One region of the Pseudomonas sp. c313 genome, then DNA from elsewhere that is predicted to be linked to it. Evidence: predicted binding sites of a transcription regulator. Region 1 holds the regulator's gene; each other region holds the start of a gene.
What was found. The regulator FliA, encoded in region 1, starts transcription of late flagellar genes. The targets are predictions, from matches to a motif close to CTAAAGTTTNNNNNNNNNNNGCCGNTAA.
Positions count from the first base shown of each region.

Region 2: a site for FliA is predicted at 2,051-2,078, ahead of ACZRKZ_RS10750 (chemotaxis protein CheW). Genes of this name have one in related genera too.
Region 3: a site for FliA is predicted at 2,020-2,047, ahead of ACZRKZ_RS11360 (flagellar protein MotY). Genes of this name have one in related genera too.

Region 1 covers NZ_JBUZRD010000001.1:681,469-685,661, forward strand. The annotation lists gene fleN (flagellar synthesis regulator FleN) at 49-882, shown strand; gene fliA (RNA polymerase sigma factor FliA) at 879-1,619, shown strand; gene ACZRKZ_RS03345 (chemotaxis response regulator CheY) at 1,787-2,161, shown strand; gene ACZRKZ_RS03350 (protein phosphatase CheZ) at 2,180-2,968, shown strand; gene ACZRKZ_RS03355 (chemotaxis protein CheA) at 2,981-4,193, shown strand, end outside.
Region 2 covers NZ_JBUZRD010000003.1:269,249-273,441, reverse strand. The annotation lists gene ACZRKZ_RS10760 (LysR family transcriptional regulator) at 1-824, shown strand, start outside; gene ACZRKZ_RS10755 (2-hydroxyacid dehydrogenase) at 930-1,904, shown strand; gene ACZRKZ_RS10750 (chemotaxis protein CheW) at 2,119-3,021, shown strand; gene ACZRKZ_RS10745 (GNAT family N-acetyltransferase) at 3,025-3,507, shown strand; gene ACZRKZ_RS10740 (YkgJ family cysteine cluster protein) at 3,615-4,193, shown strand, end outside.
Region 3 covers NZ_JBUZRD010000003.1:404,396-408,588, forward strand. The annotation lists gene ACZRKZ_RS11345 (peroxiredoxin) at 1-173, shown strand, start outside; gene rnt (ribonuclease T) at 240-911, opposite strand; gene pyrC (dihydroorotase) at 908-1,954, opposite strand; gene ACZRKZ_RS11360 (flagellar protein MotY) at 2,111-3,019, shown strand; gene ACZRKZ_RS11365 (argininosuccinate synthase) at 3,148-4,193, shown strand, end outside.

The DNA.
Region 1 (4,193 bases):
ACCACCTCATGTAGCCTGCGTCTAAGCAAGACAAGGTAAAGAAATAAAATGGGCAGCATGCATCCCGTACAGGTGATCGCGGTGACCGGCGGCAAAGGTGGCGTCGGGAAAACTAACGTGTCAGTGAATTTGTCCCTGGCCCTGGCAGAGCTTGGCCGCCGCGTCATGCTGCTGGATGCCGACCTGGGACTGGCGAACGTTGACGTTCTGCTGGGACTGACGCCCAAACATACATTGGCCGATGTCATCGAAGGCCGCTGTGAGCTGCGCGACGTGCTGTTGCAGGGGCCCGGCGGGGTTCGCATCGTGCCGGCTGCCTCTGGCACCCAGAGTATGGTGCATCTGAGCCCGGCGCAGCATGCGGGCCTGATTCAGGCCTTCAGCGATATTGGCGACAACCTCGACGTGCTGGTGATCGACACCGCCGCCGGGATTGGTGAGTCCGTGGTCAGCTTTGTGCGCGCAGCGCAAGAAGTGTTGCTGGTGGTCTGCGACGAGCCCACCTCGATCACCGACGCCTACGCCCTGATCAAACTGCTTAACCGCGACTACGGCATGAACCGCTTTCGCGTGCTGGCCAACATGGCCCAAAGCCCGCAGGAAGGACGCAACCTGTTCGCCAAGTTGACCAAGGTCACGGATCGCTTCCTCGATGTCGCCTTACAATATGTTGGCGCAGTTCCCTATGACGAGTGTGTGCGCAAGGCTGTGCAAAAGCAGCGTGCAGTCTATGAAGCATTCCCTCGTTCGAAGTGCGCACTGGCGTTCAAGGCTATTGCTCAGAAGGTCGATACTTGGCCGTTGCCCGCCAATCCCCGGGGGCATCTGGAGTTTTTCGTCGAGCGATTGGTGCATCAGACGAGCGCAGGACCGGTGTTATGACAGCCAGCGGCTATAACCTTTACAAGAGTTCGGCTCGTGATAGCCAAGGCGAATTGATTGAGCGCTATGCGCCCTTGGTCAAGCGCATTGCCTACCACTTGCTGGCACGCTTGCCTGCCAGCGTCCAGGTCGAAGACCTGATCCAGGCAGGCATGATCGGCTTGCTCGAAGTGTCGACCAAATATGACGCGAGCAAGGGTGCGAGTTTCGAGACGTATGCGGGTATCCGTATCCGTGGCGCGATGCTCGACGAAGTGCGTAAAGGTGATTGGGCGCCGCGTTCGGTCCACCGCAATACCCGCATGGTAAGTGACGCAATTCGCTCAATTGAAGCAAAAACCGGTCGTGACGCTAAAGATCACGAAGTTGCGGCCGAACTCCAATTGAGTCTCGACGATTACTACGGGATTTTGAACGATACCTTGGGCAGTCGCTTGTTCAGTTTCGACGACCTGTTGCAGGACGGCGAACATGAAGGGCTGCATGAGGACGGCGCGAGTGCTCATCTTGAACCGTCGCGCGATCTGGAAGATGAACGCTTCCAGGGCGCACTGGCGGACGCGATTGCCAATTTGCCGGAGCGTGAGCGACTAGTGTTGGCGCTGTACTACGACGAAGAGCTGAACCTCAAGGAAATCGGTGAGGTCCTGGGGGTCAGCGAATCGCGGGTCAGCCAGTTACACAGCCAGTGCGCGGCCCGCTTGCGGGGGCGTTTGGGAGAGTGGCGAGCGCGCTGACAGGCAGTGTGGGGACACTGCGAACGACACCGTCCATGCTCTTGGTGTGGGCGGGTTAGCCCGTGGTGTACCCCAGCAGTCCTTTTTGTGTAACGCCTGTTGATTGAAATGGCGCGCCAGGTGCTGGACGCGTTTAAGACTGCTTGGAGGTCGAATTGGACAAGAACATGAAAATCCTCATCGTTGATGACTTCTCAACGATGCGGCGGATCATAAAAAACCTGTTGCGTGACCTTGGGTTCACTAACACGGTCGAGGCGGATGACGGCATTACAGCGATTCCGATCCTCAACAGCGGGAGCATCGACTTTCTGGTAACCAACTGGAACATGCCGGGCATGACCGGTATCGATTTGCTGCGTCATGTGCGCGCTGATGAAAAACTGCGCAGCCTTCCCGTGCTGATGGTGACCGCCGAAGCCAAGCGTGAACAGATCATCGAAGCCGCCCAGGCCGGGGTCAACGGCTACGTGGTCAAGCCATTCACCGCATTGGCCTTGAAAGAGAAGATCGAAAAAATCTTCGAACGCATCAACCATTGATGTCGCCACGGGGGAGCTATGGAGCATAACGAATCATCGCAGGCCGATTTCGAATCGACCCTGAAAAAACATGCTCACCAGTTGGTCGAAAGCCTTGAAAAAGGCCGGTTCGGCGATGCGGTGCAGTTGATCCATGAGCTTAACCAGACCCGTGATCGCGGCCTGTACCAGGAAGTGGGCAAACTCACCCGTGAGTTGCACAGTGCAATCGTCAATTTTCAGATTGACCCGCACATGCCCCAGGCCGAAGAAATCTCGCAAATCACCGATGCCACCGAACGCCTGTCCTATGTGGTCAGGCTGACTGAGGCGGCGGCGAACCGCACCATGGATCTGGTGGAAAACGCCACGCCTCTGGTCAACGGCATGTCCAATGAAGCCAAGGCGCTGGGCACCGACTGGGGCCGTTTCATGCGCCGGGAAGTGGGCGCCGAAGAATTTCGTGAGCTGGCGCGTCGGGTCGAAGGGTTTCTGTCGCGCAGTGAGCAGGAAAACCGCACGGTTTCCAGCAACCTCAACGACATTCTGCTGGCCCAGGATTACCAGGACCTCACCGGCCAGGTGATCAAACGAGTGACCCAACTGGTCACTGAAGTGGAAAGCAATTTGCTCAAACTGGTGCTGATGGCCGGGCAGGTGGATCGTTTTGCCGGTATTGAACATGACCGCGAAGCGATCCTCTCGGAAAAAGATCCACAAAAACACCTCGCCAAGGGTGAAGGTCCGCAGATTCATGCCGATAAACGTGAAGACGTTATGTCAGGGCAAGATGACGTAGACGATTTGCTGTCCAGTCTTGGATTTTAGGAGCACACGTACATGAGCTTCGGCGCCGATGAAGAAATCCTTCAGGATTTTCTTGTAGAGGCCGGCGAAATTTTGGAGCAACTGTCCGAGCAACTGGTTGAGCTGGAAAGCCGACCGGATGATGCGAACCTGCTCAATGCAATTTTTCGCGGTTTTCACACTGTAAAAGGGGGCGCCGGCTTCCTCCAGCTCCATGAGCTGGTGGAGTGCTGTCACATCGCCGAGAACGTGTTCGACATCCTGCGCAAGGGTGAGCGGCACGTCGACTCGGAATTGATGGACGTGATTCTGGAAGCATTGGACGCGGTCAACGGCATGTTCAGTGAAGTGCGCGAACGTGCACCGATCACTGCCGCCACCCCGCAATTGCTGGCCGCTCTGGCGCGCCTGGCAGAACCGGCTGCCAATGCACCTGCACCTGCACCGGTGGCTGAACCTGTGGCCGAGCCTGCGGGTGATGTCACTGACAGCGAATTTGAACAACTGCTTGACTCGCTCAATGCCGTCAAGGCCCAGGCTGAGGCTCCGGTAGCCGCGACACCAACAATGGTGCCGACTACCGAAGACATTACCGACGACGAGTTCGAGTCGTTGCTCGACCAGTTGCATGGCAAGGGCCAGTTTGCCCCCGACGCCGTGGCGGCGACGCCCGCTCCAGTGAAAGCGGCTGCACCTGCCAGCAATGAAATCACCGACGACGAATTCGAAGCATTGCTGGATCAGTTGCATGGCAAGGGCTCGTTTGCCGCTGAAGCGCTGCCGGCAGTCGCTGCGGCTGCTGCGCCAGCCGCACCCGCTGCCGATGGCCTGATCTCTGATCACGAGTTCGAATCCCTGCTCGATGACCTGCATGGCAAGGGCAAGTTCTCCGACGTCGCACCTGCCGCTGCTGCCACGGCCACGGCCGCTGTTGCCACACCGGCTCCGGTTGCCGCCAAGGCCGCTGCGCCAGTGGCTGCGAAACCTGTGCCTGCCCCGGCCCCAGCGCGAGCACCTGCTGCCCCCACCCCGGACAAGCAACCCGTCAGTGAAGCCGAAACCACCGTACGGGTTGATACCGCACGGCTGGACGACATCATGAACATGGTCGGCGAGCTGGTGCTGGTGCGTAATCGTCTGGTGCGCCTGGGGCTTAACAGCGGCGATGAAGCCATGCAAAAGGCTGTATCGAACCTCGACGTGGTCACCGCTGACCTGCAAACCGCCGTCATGAAGACCCGGATGC
Region 2 (4,193 bases), on a different contig from region 1:
TCAACCGTACGACCCGCCGCATCGCCCTGACAGAGGCTGGCAAACGCTATTTATTGCGCTGCGAGCAAATCCTGGCGTACGTCGAGGAAGCTGAAGCCGAAGCCAGCGATGCCCACGCGCGTCCCTCCGGACAGTTGAAAGTGCACACCATGACCGGCATCGGCCAGCACTTTGTGATCGATGCCATCGCCCGCTATCGCCGCACTCACCCGGACGTGACCTTCGACCTGACCCTGGCCAACCGCGTGCCAGACCTGCTGGACGAGGGCTATGACGTGTCCATCGTGCTCGCCAGCGAACTGGCGGATTCGGGTTTTGTGTCCCAGCGCCTGGGGATAACTTACAGCATCGCCTGTGCCTCGCCCGCTTACGTCAAAGCCAATGGCTGCGCGCAACGGCCCGGCGATTTGCTTAACCATTCCTGCCTGCGCCTGGTGAGCCCGGTGATCCAACTGGACAAATGGACCTTCAACGGCCCGGACGGCCAGGAGAGCGTCAACATCAACCGGTCACCCTTTCTGGTGAACTCCGCCGACGCGATGAAAACCGCCATCATCAGTGGCATGGGTGTAGGTCTGTTGCCGGTGTATGCGGCCATTGAAGGGCTGCGCAACGGCACATTGGTGCGGGTGATGCCCAACTACCGCTCCCAGGAGCTGAACCTGTACGCCATCTACCCGTCGCGCCAGTACCTGGATGCGAAGATCAAGACGTGGGTGGAATACCTGCGCGGTTCATTGCCGGAGATTCTGGCGGCCCACCAGGCAGAATTGGCGGCGTATGAGTTGAGTGGGAGTTTGGGTGGGGCGCGGTTGAGTAACTGATCCCCCCCTGTAGCAGCAACTGTCTTGGTGGTTTTGCAGTGCCCGGATACCGGATAAATGTTAGCGTGCTTGGCATTCTCAGCCGTATTGATGAGCCCGCCTCCCATGAAAAAGACCGTTCTCGCTTTCAGCCGTGTCACTCCCGAAATGATCGAGCGCCTGCAACAGGACTTCGAGGTTATCGCCCCCAATCCCAAGCTCGGCGATATCAATGCCCAGTTCAATGAAGCCCTACCCCACGCCCACGGGCTGATCGGGGTGGGCCGCAAGCTCGGGCGGGCACAGTTGGAGGGTGCGACAAAGCTGGAAGTGGTCTCCAGCGTCTCGATGGGCTATGACAACTACGACGTCGCCTACTTCAACGAGCGCGGGATCATGCTCACCAACACCCCCGACGTGCTCACCGAAAGCACCGCCGACCTGGCCTTCGCCCTGCTGATGAGCAGCGCCCGCCGAGTGGCCGAGCTGGATGCCTGGACCAAGGCCGGCCAGTGGAAAGCCAGTGTCGGTGCGCCGTTGTTTGGTTGTGATGTGCACGGCAAGACCTTAGGAATAGTCGGCATGGGCAATATCGGCGCGGCCATCGCCCGTCGTGGCCGCCTGGGCTTCAATATGTCGATCCTCTACAGCGGCAACAGCCGCAAGACCGCGTTGGAGCAAGAGCTGGGCGCGCAATTTCGCAGCCTCGACCAGTTGCTGGCCGAGGCAGATTTTGTCTGCCTGGTGGTGCCGTTGAGCGAGAAGACCAAACACTTGATCAGCCATCGCGAGCTGGGGCTGATGAAGTCCAGCGCGATCCTGGTAAATATCTCCCGTGGCCCGGTGGTGGACGAATCGGCGCTGATCGAAGCCCTGCAAAACCAGCGGATTCGTGGCGCCGGGCTGGACGTCTACGAACGGGAGCCGCTGGCCGAGTCGCCGTTGTTCCAACTCAGCAACGCGGTGACTTTGCCGCATATCGGCTCGGCCACCCATGAAACCCGCGAAGCCATGGCCAACCGCGCCCTGGATAACCTGCGCAGCGCGCTGCTGGGCGAGCGTCCGCAAGATCTGGTCAACCCGCAGGTGTGGAAGGGCTAAGCGCCCTCGAAACGCTGCTACTCTCGTAGCAGCTTGCGTCGGGTGCAACTCGGTGTGGGGCTGAGCTGATTGCGGTGGTGCGTCCGTCGTAGCCTCGCTGGGGCTCGACAACTGCTGCAGGGTTCCAGTAGCTCCCGCTTTTAATGCTAAAGCATGGGCCACTCAAGTCGATAACCCCCTATAGATCGTCATCCCTGATCCACAGAAGGTTTCTATGTCCACCACCAAAGCCCGCGCAGACTCACTCTCACTTCTGCTTTTTACCTTGCGCAGCGGCAAGCTGATGGCCATAAACCTGCTGAAAGTCAGTGAAATCATCCCTTGCCCGCCGCTGACCAAGCTGCCGGAGTCTCACCCTCACGTCAAAGGCATCGCCACCCTGCGCGGCGCGGCGTTGTCGGTGATCGACCTGAGCAGGGCCCTGGGGGAAATGCCCCTGGAAGACCCGGATGGCGGCTGCCTGATCGTCACTGACGTCAGCCGCTCCAAACAAGGCCTGCACGTACAAGCGGTAAGCCGGATCGTCCACTGCCTGACCACCGACGTTCGTCCGCCGCCCTTTGGTTCCGGTGGCAGCCGTTCGTTCATTACCGGCGTGACCCAGGTCGACGGGGTATTGGTGCAGGTGCTGGACATCGAAAAAGTCATCCACGCCATTGCCCCGGTGCAGATTGAAGTAGCGCCCACCGACTTGAGCATGGAAGAGGCCGAAGTGCTGGGCCATGCACGAATCCTGGTAGTTGATGACAGCCAGGTGGCGTTGCAACAATCGGTACATACCCTGCGCAACCTCGGCCTGCATTGCCACACCGCCCGCAGTGCCAAGGAAGCCATTGATTGCCTACTGGAGCTGCAAGGCACCGCCGAACAGATCAACGTGGTGGTATCGGACATCGAAATGTCCGAGATGGACGGTTATGCCTTAACCCGCACCCTGCGGGAAACCCCGGACTTCCAGGACCTCTATGTGCTGCTGCACACCTCCCTGGACAGCGCCATGAACAGCGAAAAAGCCAGACTGGCCGGGGCCAACGCGGTGTTGACCAAGTTTTCCTCGCCGGAGCTGACCAAATGCCTGGTGGTCGCCGCGCAGACCGTGGCGCAGCAGGGCCTCTGACCGATGGGCGAGTATTTCCAGTTGCTGCGCCGAGACTTGCGTGGCGCCCTGCCCGCGCCGCAATGGCCTGCAGATATTCGCCTGGAGCACTACCACGAAGAACTGGCCCCGGCGATCCACGCCGTGCTGCTCCTGGGTTATCAACAGGGCGGTGGTCGGGTTGCCCCCCTTGAGCAGTGGTGCCAACAGTTCGTCACCGACGCCGAGTTCGACCCGACCCTGTGCATCGTCGCCAGTAACGCCAGCGGCATCGTTGGCGTGGCGCAATGCTGGACCAGCGCCTATATCAAGAACCTGGTGATCCATCCCAACGCTCAAGGCCAGGGCCTGGGCCGGGCCTTGTTGCAGCAGGTGTTTCAGGTGTTTCAGCAGCGCCGCGAAGGCTTCGTCGATCTCAAGGTGCTGGAAACCAATGTGCGGGCCCGGCGCCTGTATGAAAGCGCGGGTATGGTGTTCGTGCTGCGAGACCTCGTCCCTGAGGAATAAAGGCCTGGCGCATAACTTGCTTCGGACAAGGCCTGGACGCTGGACAGAGGTGTAAAGCCGTCACCGTCCAAGTGTGCCCCTGAACCTGGCCTGGTGACCGAACCCTCATGACCACCCACTTTTCCTGTGTCGGCTGCGGCAAATGCTGCACTGACCATCATGTGCCCCTGACCCTTGACGAAGCCAGGCAGTGGGCGGCGGACGGCGGTAACGTCATCGTTCTGGTGGAGGGTTTCCTCGGCAATGGCCTGGGCTTGCCAGAACAACAACGCGAACATGCCCAACGCCGTTCCTGTGTTGTCCCCAGCGGTAATGCCCAGGCGCATGTGGCGATTACCTTTGCTGCCTATAACGTCGGTCCCTGCCGGAATCTTGACGAAGACAAGCTGTGCCGCATCTATGAGCGCCGGCCACTGGTCTGTCGTATCTACCCCATGGAGATCAACCCGCACATCCCGCTCAACCCCGCCGCCAAGGACTGCCCGCCCGAATCCTGGGAACAGGGCCCGGCGCTGATTGTCGGTGGCGAGTTGGTGGACCAGGGACTGGCCGAGCTGATCCGCCGCTCACGCCAGGCCGACCGCGACGATATCCAGACCAAGGAAGCGGTGTGTGCCTTGCTGGGGATTCACACCACCGCGCTCAAGGGCGATGGTTTTACTGCTTACCTGCCGGACATGGGAGCG
Region 3 (4,193 bases), on a different contig from region 1:
ACCTGCCGCTAGGCCGTAACATGGAAGAGCTGATCCGCCTGGTTGACGCGCTGCAATTTCACGAAGAGCACGGTGAAGTCTGCCCTGCCAACTGGAAAAAAGGCGACAAGGGCATGAACGCTTCGCCAGAAGGCGTTGCGGCTTACCTGACCGAGAACGCTAGCAAGCTGTAATCACCACGTTAGCGGCAAAAAAAACCGGCCTGAGAAGGCCGGTTTTTTTATGCGCAGGATTTAACCTCAGTCGTTGAAGTCTTCCCAGCCACCCATCTGTTTCCAGCGGTTGACGATGCCGCAGAACAGGTCGGCGGTCTTCTCGGTGTCGTAGCGGGCCGAGTGGGCTTCACGGCCGTCGAAGTCGATACCGGCGGCCTGGCAGGCTTTTGCCAGCACGGTTTGGCCATAGGCCAGACCTGCCAACGTCGCGGTGTCGAAACTGGAGAACGGATGAAACGGGTTGCGTTTCATGTCCAGGCGCGTCACGGCGGCGTTGAGGAAGCCCAAGTCGAAGCTGCTGTTGTGGCCTACGAGGATGGCGCGTTTGCAGCCATTGGCCTTCAAGGCCTTGCGTACACCGCGAAAAATGTCGGTCAGCGCGGTTTCTTCGCTGACGGCCATGCGCAGCGGATGATCGAGCTTGATCCCGGTGAACTCCAGGGCGGCCGCCTCGATGTTGGCGCCTTCGAATGGTTCGACGCGAAAGAAGTGGGTGTGTTCCGGAAACACGAAACCCTGTTCATCCATGCCGATGGTGACGGCAGCAATTTCCAGCAAGGCGTCGGTGGCGCAGTTGAAGCCGCCGGTTTCTACATCAATGACCACTGGCAGGTAGCCACGGAAACGCTCGGCCATCGGGTGACGGGAACCGCCACCACCGTGTTCCTGGTCGTCGTCGAAATGGTCTTCACTCACGGGTGTTCCTCCAGCAGGCGCCAGCGCAGTGTTTCACCGGCGCGCAGCGGGATTACGGTCAGCTCGCCAAATGGCAGGCTGGTTGGGGCGGTCCAGTCTTCACGAACCAGGGTAATGCGGTCGGTATTCGCCGCCAGCCCGTAGAAGCGCGGGCCATTGAGGCTGGCGAAACCTTCAAGCTTGTCCAGGGCGTTGCGTTGCTCGAACGCCTCGGCGTACAGCTCGATTGCGGCATAGGCGGTGTAGCAGCCGGCACAACCACACGCAGCTTCCTTGGCGTGCTGGGCGTGGGGCGCGGAGTCTGTGCCGAGGAAGAACTTCTCGCTGCCACTGGTGGCGGCATCGAGCAGTGCGACCTGATGGGTGTTTCGCTTGAGGATCGGCAGGCAGTAGAAGTGCGGCCGAATCCCGCCCACCAGCATGTGGTTGCGGTTGTACAGCAAGTGATGCGCAGTGATGGTCGCGCCGACGTTGGCCGAGGCCTCTGTGACGAACTGCACGGCATCAGCAGTGGTGATGTGTTCGAACACGACTTTAAGGGTCGGGAACAGCTCGACCACGCGACGCATATGCTCGTCGATAAAGATCTTCTCGCGATCGAATACGTCGACATCGCCACGGGTGACTTCGCCGTGGATCAGCAACGGCATGCCGACCTCTGCCATGGCTTCGATAGCCGGCAGGATCTTATCTATGCTGGTCACGCCAGAATCTGAGTTGGTGGTTGCGCCGGCCGGGTACATCTTGGCGGCGTGGACAAAGCCGCTGGCCTTGGCCTCGCGAATTTCTTCGGGCTGGGTACGGTCGGTCAGGTACAGCACCATCAACGGTTCGAAGCGGCTACCGGCCGGTCGTGCAGCGAGAATGCGCTGGCGATAGGCGTCGGCTTCCGCGGCGTTACGCACCGGAGGTACCAGGTTAGGCATGATGATGGCGCGGCCAAACGTGCGCGCTACATCGGCCACGGTTTGGGGCAACGCTGCACCATCGCGAAGATGAATATGCCAGTCGTCGGGACGCAGCAGGGTCAGGCGGTCGGACATTGGGGATTCCAGGCGGGTCAATCTGGTGGGAATGCTACCGGAAAAGACTCTTGCAGGCACTCGCTATCAAGTTTTGCAGGATGCGACCGATATCCCTGGGTATGCCTTAACGATGTATGACGCCTTGATGTGTTGTAGAAACCAATGGAGCCTCCCGTGCGCCAGCATTATCTAGCCCTGCTCAGTGTGTTCGCCAGCTTGCCCGCGATGGCCCTCACGTTCCAGACCCGTCTGGAGAATATTGAGTGGAAGGTAGAAGGCGACAAATTCGAGTGTCGCTTGAGCCAGCCGATCAGCGATTTTGGTTCTGGCGAGTTCGTGCGCCGTGCGGGCGAGCAGGCAACATTTCGCCTGAAAGCCTATAACGGCTCTCTGGGTGCAGGTTCCGCGACACTATTGGCGGCAGCAGCGCCGTGGCAGCCGGGGCGCGGTGATATCAATCTGGGAGCAGTGCGTGCCGGTAGCGGTGATGTGCTGTTCAACAGCTCCCAGGCCCAGGCCGGGCGTTTATTCAATGGCTTGCTCGATGGCCGCAGCCCGACGGTGCGCCACTACGGCCGCGATGGGGGTTACTCCGAAATACGTCTATTGCCGGCGAAGTTCAACAAGGCCTACAGCGACTATCAGTTGTGTACCGCGAAATTGCTGCCGATGAATTTCGAGCAGGTCAAACAGGCCGAGGTAGGTTTTCCCGGTGGTGGCATCGATCTGGACGCCGCTGCCAAGGCCAAACTGTTGGTGATGCTGGAATTCATCAAGGCCGATCCGACCGTCAATCATATCGAGTTGGACGGCCACTCGGACAACAGCGGCAATCGCCTGGCCAATCGTGACCTTTCAAGGCGTCGCGGCCTGGCGGTGATGGACTTTCTCAAGGCCAACGGCATCCCTGAATCGCAGATTGTCTTGCGTTTTCACGGCGAACGTTACCCGCTGGCACCGAACACCAATCCAGGCAACCGGGCGAAGAATCGCCGTGTCAATATTCATCTGGAGCGGGTGCCGGCCCCCGAGAAGCCTACGCCCCAGGCGAAGGCCCCGAGTAGCGCCGCCTCCACCTCCTGAGGTGCGGCTATTCGTCGCCCGCCCGACAGAATCTGTCGCTTTATCTTCATTTGCTGTCGCGCCCCTGTAAATTCACGGTTTTGATCGGTAGAATCGACGCCTTTCCGTAAAACCCGTGGAGTGATGGCATGGCCGACGTAAACAAGGTCGTTCTCGCGTATTCCGGCGGCCTGGACACTTCGGTGATCCTCAAGTGGCTGCAGGATACTTATAACTGTGAAGTGGTGACCTTCACCGCTGACCTGGGTCAGGGCGAAGAGGTCGAACCTGCACGTGCCAAGGCGCAAGCCATGGGCGTGAAAGAGATCTACATTGACGACCTGCGCGAAGAGTTCGTCCGCGATTTCGTCTTCCCGATGTTTCGCGCCAACACCGTCTACGAAGGCGAGTACCTGCTGGGTACCTCCATTGCACGTCCGTTGATTGCCAAGCGCCTGATCGAAATCGCCAACGAAACCGGCGCTGACGCCATTTCCCATGGCGCCACCGGCAAGGGCAACGACCAGGTGCGTTTCGAACTGGGCGCCTATGCGTTGAAGCCTGGTGTGAAAGTGATTGCCCCTTGGCGCGAATGGGACCTGCTGTCTCGTGAAAAGCTGATGGATTACGCTGAAAAGCACAACATTCCGATCGAGCGCCACGGCAAGAAGAAGTCCCCGTACTCGATGGACGCCAACTTGCTGCACATCTCCTATGAAGGCGGCGTGCTGGAAGACACCTGGACCGAGCACGAAGAAGACATGTGGAAATGGACCGTCTCCCCGGAGAACGCGCCTGACACTGCACAGTACCTGGAGCTGACCTACCGCAACGGCGACATCGTCGCGCTGGACGGCGTCGAAATGACCCCTGCCACCGTATTGGCGACTTTGAACCGTATCGGTGGCGAGCACGGTATTGGCCGTCTGGACATCGTCGAGAACCGTTACGTGGGCATGAAGTCCCGTGGCTGCTACGAAACCCCAGGCGGCACCATCATGCTGCGTGCTCACCGCGCCATTGAGTCCATCACCCTGGACCGTGAAGTCGCTCACCTCAAAGACGAGTTGATGCCCAAGTACGCCAGCCTGATCTACACCGGCTACTGGTGGAGCCCTGAGCGTCTGATGCTGCAACAGATGATCGACGCTTCCCAGGCCCACGTGAGCGGTGTTGTGCGCCTGAAACTGTACAA